2 regions of the Pseudoduganella lutea genome follow, and region 1 is predicted to be linked to the other one. Evidence: riboswitches for the same ligand, from Rfam matches in the RefSeq annotation. Region 1 holds a riboswitch; the other holds the start of a gene.
The links. A riboswitch is a leader RNA that binds a small molecule or an ion and turns the genes downstream of it on or off. The one in region 1 is predicted to bind thiamine pyrophosphate.
Positions count from the first base shown of each region.

Region 2: another riboswitch for thiamine pyrophosphate. It lies ahead of thiC (phosphomethylpyrimidine synthase ThiC); the one in region 1 lies ahead of EWM63_RS21455 (TonB-dependent siderophore receptor).

Region 1 covers NZ_CP035913.1:5,032,969-5,035,167, forward strand. Annotated here, with positions in the region: gene EWM63_RS21455 (TonB-dependent siderophore receptor) at 1-1,247, opposite strand, end outside; TPP riboswitch at 1,339-1,470, opposite strand; gene EWM63_RS21460 (ferritin family protein) at 1,603-1,911, shown strand; gene EWM63_RS21465 (Imm26 family immunity protein) at 1,936-2,199, shown strand, end outside.
Region 2 covers NZ_CP035913.1:2,062,027-2,064,225, reverse strand. Annotated here, with positions in the region: gene EWM63_RS08665 (methyl-accepting chemotaxis protein) at 1-159, opposite strand, end outside; gene EWM63_RS08660 (hypothetical protein) at 359-1,030, opposite strand; TPP riboswitch at 1,127-1,233, shown strand; gene thiC (phosphomethylpyrimidine synthase ThiC) at 1,300-2,199, shown strand, end outside.

The DNA of each region.
Region 1 (2,199 bases):
TCCTTGCGGCGCACCGATGCGGGGCCCGTTTCCAGGTCGCTCCGCGGCGGCACCACCACGGGGCGGTAGATGTTGCTGGTGCCGGCCCATTCATAGACATCGTCGCCCCAGCTTTCCTTGTTGCCGTAGAAGGCGAAACCGGTCGACAGGTCGTGCGTCACGGTGCCGGTGGCGAAGCGGCCCTGCAGCATTGCCTGCGCGGTGAGCGGCTTCTTCTGTTCATCGAGGCTGCGGTAGTCATACACGTCGTAGTCGCCATTGCCGCAGAAGCCGGGCCACAGCAGCTCGGCCCCGCAGCCATAGGGGAAGGCCGTGTAGTCGTCACGCTTGAATACGTGGCGGTTCGCCTTCACTTCGAACTTCCAGTCCGGCGCCAGCTGGTACAGGAAACGGGCGCCGAAGTTCATGCTTTCGGTGGCCACCGGGTAGCTCCATGGCTGGTCGTTGAGCAGCGTGTCGGCATCGACGACCGGCAGCGACACGCCATTGATCAGCTGGAAGCCGGGTGCCGACACCTGCGATTTCTTCTGGTAGTCGGCATCGACCTGCAACAGCGCCTGCGGCGAAATCTGCCAGTCGAACGCGCCGGAAACAAAGCTGCGGCGGCCGTCCGCGCCATCCACCCACGAGCGCAGCCGTTCGCCGGCCACGTTGATGCGGTAGCCGAAGCGGCGATCGTCGAAGCGGCCGCCTAGGTCCACGGTGCCCAGCAGGGTGCCGCGCTCGCTCACTTCGAACAGCACGGAGCGCAACGTCGTGCTGGTGGGGCGCTTGGTGACGTAGTTGACCACGCCGCCCGGCGCCGCCACGCCGGCCGTGATGCCCGCCAGGCCCTTCAGCACTTCGATGCTTTCCTTGTTTTCCAGCGGGATCTGGGTGTCGGCCGAAATCGCCAGGCCATCCTTGCGATAGCTGTTCGCATTGTCCAGCTTGAAGCCGCGGATCGAGAATTGCTCGGCATAGCCCACGGCGTTGTAGGCATCGCTGATGCTCGCGTCGTAGCGCGCCGCATCGGTGGTGGAGCGGATGTTCAGCGCCTGCATCTGCTCGCGCGTGATCACGCTGACGGACGTGGGCGTCAGCAGCAGCGGCCGTTCCGAGAAGCCGGCGACGGAAGCGGTTTCCGCCGTGCCGCGCACGGCGGTGACGACGACCTCGGTCATCGCGGGTTCATCGGCTTGCTGGGCGAAAGCGGGAAAAGCCTGCGCGATGGCCAGCGCGGCGGCGGAAAAAGTGGTCTTGTTCATCGATGTGCTCTTCTAATTCTCTTCTAGTTCTCAAGAACCAGCGAGGAAGCACACCAGGGGACGTTGGAAGGGACGAAGACTGCCTTGTGACGAACACCGCACTGCGCTTTCCTTCGCTGGCATTATCCAGATCAGGTACGAAGGGTATCTCTCACCCGGAGCAGGAAGCGTGAATTACTCTTTGAATAATTCAGCAACCCGCCCAGGACCCCTAGCGAAGCCGAGAGCTTATCATAGTTGCATACAATGTCGTGCGCCATTCGTCCGGGCCTATTGTTATACTTGTGGAAACATGGACTCCCAACGACAATATTGCATTGAACCGTCATCAACGTTCCACGCACAGGAGACCGCCATGACGCAGGAACATGTCATAGAAAACCGCGAGAGCCTGGATGCCCAGGTGCTCGACATGCACCGCGCGCTGACCTCGCTGATCGACCGGCTTGGCGCGCTGGACATGTATAACCAGCGCTGCGCCGCCTGCACCGATCCGGAGTTGAAACTGGTGCTGGCAAGCCAGCGCGACAGCACGCGCAGGCACGTGGCGATGCTGCTTGAGTGGGCGCGGCGGCGCGATCCAAAGCTTGACAAGGAGTTGCGCGACGCGCTGTTCAAGGCTGGCCCGATCGCCGCCCAATACCGTTACGATGAGAACATGTAAGGCAGTCCACATAATGAGAATCGAATGAAGCAGCCGTATCACGAAGGAAGCTGGTTTGCCGTCCCCCTGATCAATGGCGGTTACGCGGCCGGGCTCGTTGCCCGCATGTCCCCGCAGGGGAAGATCATGCTGGCCTACCTGTTCGGGCCCAGGCGCGCCGTGATGCCCACGCTGGCCGACGTGCTGGCGCTGAAGGCGGGCGATGCCGTCAAGGCCATCCGCACCGGCGACATGGCGCTGGCCAACGGCCGCTGGCCGGTGCTCGGCGAGGCCGAGCATTTCGACCGC
Region 2 (2,199 bases), 3.0 Mb from region 1:
CTGCGGCGCGCCGATCAGCTCTTCCTCCGTGAACCCGGAAATATCGATGAAATACGGATTCGCGTAGGTGATGTTGCCTTGCAAGTCCGTCGTGGAAACGATGGTCTTGCCTTCTTCGAGGAGGATTTCGTGGCCGGTGACAGGGAGATTGTTCCGCATGTTCGCTCGCTTTCTTGTCTGTTCTGATAAGGGATGCCGGTATCGGCACGCGTCGCGCTGGCTGGGAGACGGGTTGTGATGCGGCTGGCATCGATGGCGGCTGGGACAGGGCCGCCGGAAGTCGATTGCAAGCTTATCAGAGAGAAGTGGCAAAGAACAGTGAAATGTATCCCTGGAGCAACAGTGTGGTCCGTTAGCGCTAACGCCGTGGACCTGGGCAGGTCACGCTCCACGGCAGCAGCTCGTTGCGGGTGCGCCGCACGGCAACGCGGGCTTCGCCGGCGATATCGTTCTCGAAGACCAGCACGGGCAAGCCATCCTTGCCACGGTCGAGGCCGGTAAGCCGGTAACCGCGCGAACGCGACGGTGCGCAGGACGTGTTCCCCGCCATCAGCAGGCGGGCGCTGCCGAGGATGGCCGGATGGTTCTGGAGCAGCATCAGGATATCCATCTCGGCCAGCGGCTGGGACAGCCGTACCGGCGTGTCCGGCTGGGCACCGCACTGGGGCTGGTGGTAGATCCACACGAGTGTCTGCGGCGGACCGGCTTCGCGCCAGCGCGCCGCCTTGCCGGCACGCGGATCGTATTCGTAGACGGCGCGCGGCTGGCGGCACAGCGGCAGTACCGCGCGCTGCGCGGGGCCGTCGACGGTGGCCGTCACGCGGCGCTTGCCGCGTTTTCCGCGTTTCCCTCCCTCGAGCGTCACATTGAACTGCGGCCGCAGCAGGCCGCGGCTTTCCTGCTGCTGGATGTTGTACCAGTCGAAGAACGACGCCTGCTCCTCCGGCGTGGCCGTCCTGGACTCCGGGGCCGCAGCCACCGCGCCCGCCTGCATCGCTGCCGCCAGCACGGCGACCACCCATTTGTGCATCGTTATCCTTTCGTCGAGATACCGATTATAGGCGTTAGTGCTTGCAGTAAATGCACGGTTCATGCCTATAATGGCGCCGCTGCCTTCAACGGAGGCGGCAAACGCTAGGGGTCCTGCGCACGGCTACAGCCGCGCACTGGTGAGAAATACCCTCCGAACCTGATCTGGATAATGCCAGCGAAGGGAAGCACAAGGATCGTCGCACCCATGCCGCACGGCTGTGCACGTCCAGGTCTCCTTTGCTGGCTCCTGCCCAAAGGAGCCATAATATGAACGCCCATCAAAAATTTCTGGCCAGTACGGCCGAAGTCGACAGCGCCGCCATCGCGCCGCTGCCCAATTCCCGCAAGATCTACGTGACCGGCAGCCGCCCGGATATCCGCGTGCCGATGCGCGAAATCACCCAGGCCGACACCTCAGCCTCGTTCGGCCACGAAGTCAATCCGCCGGTGACGGTGTACGACACGTCGGGCCCGTATACGGATCCGGCAGTGCCGATCGACATCCGCGCCGGCCTGGCCTCGGTGCGTGCAACCTGGATCGCCGAGCGCGGCGATACCGAGGAACTGGCTGGCCCGACGTCCGACTACGGCAAGGCGCGCCTGGCCGATGCGTCGCTCGATGCGCTGCGCTTCGACCTGCACCGCACGCCGCGCTGCGCAAAAGCCGGCGCCTGCGTGACGCAGATGCATTACGCGCGCCGTGGCATCGTCACGCCCGAGATGGAATACGTGGCGATCCGCGAAAACATGCGCCGGCGCGAATACATCGACGCCATGCGGGCCGCGGGCCCGATGGGAACGAGGATGGCGGACCTGCTGGGCCGCCAGCACCGCGGCGAGTCGTTCGGCGCCGCCATCCCGCAGGAGATCACGGCCGAATTTGTGCGCGAGGAAATCGCCCGCGGCCGGGCGATCATTCCCGCCAACATCAACCACCCGGAACTGGAGCCGATGATCATTGGCCGCAATTTCCTTGTGAAGGTCAATGCCAATATCGGCAACTCCGCCGTCACGTCGTCGATCGGCGAGGAAGTCGAGAAAATGACGTGGGCGATCCGCTGGGGCGGCGACACGGTGATGGACCTGTCCACCGGCAAGCACATCCATGAAACACGCGAATGGATCGTGCGCAACAGCCCGGTCCCGATCGGCACGGTGCCGATCTAC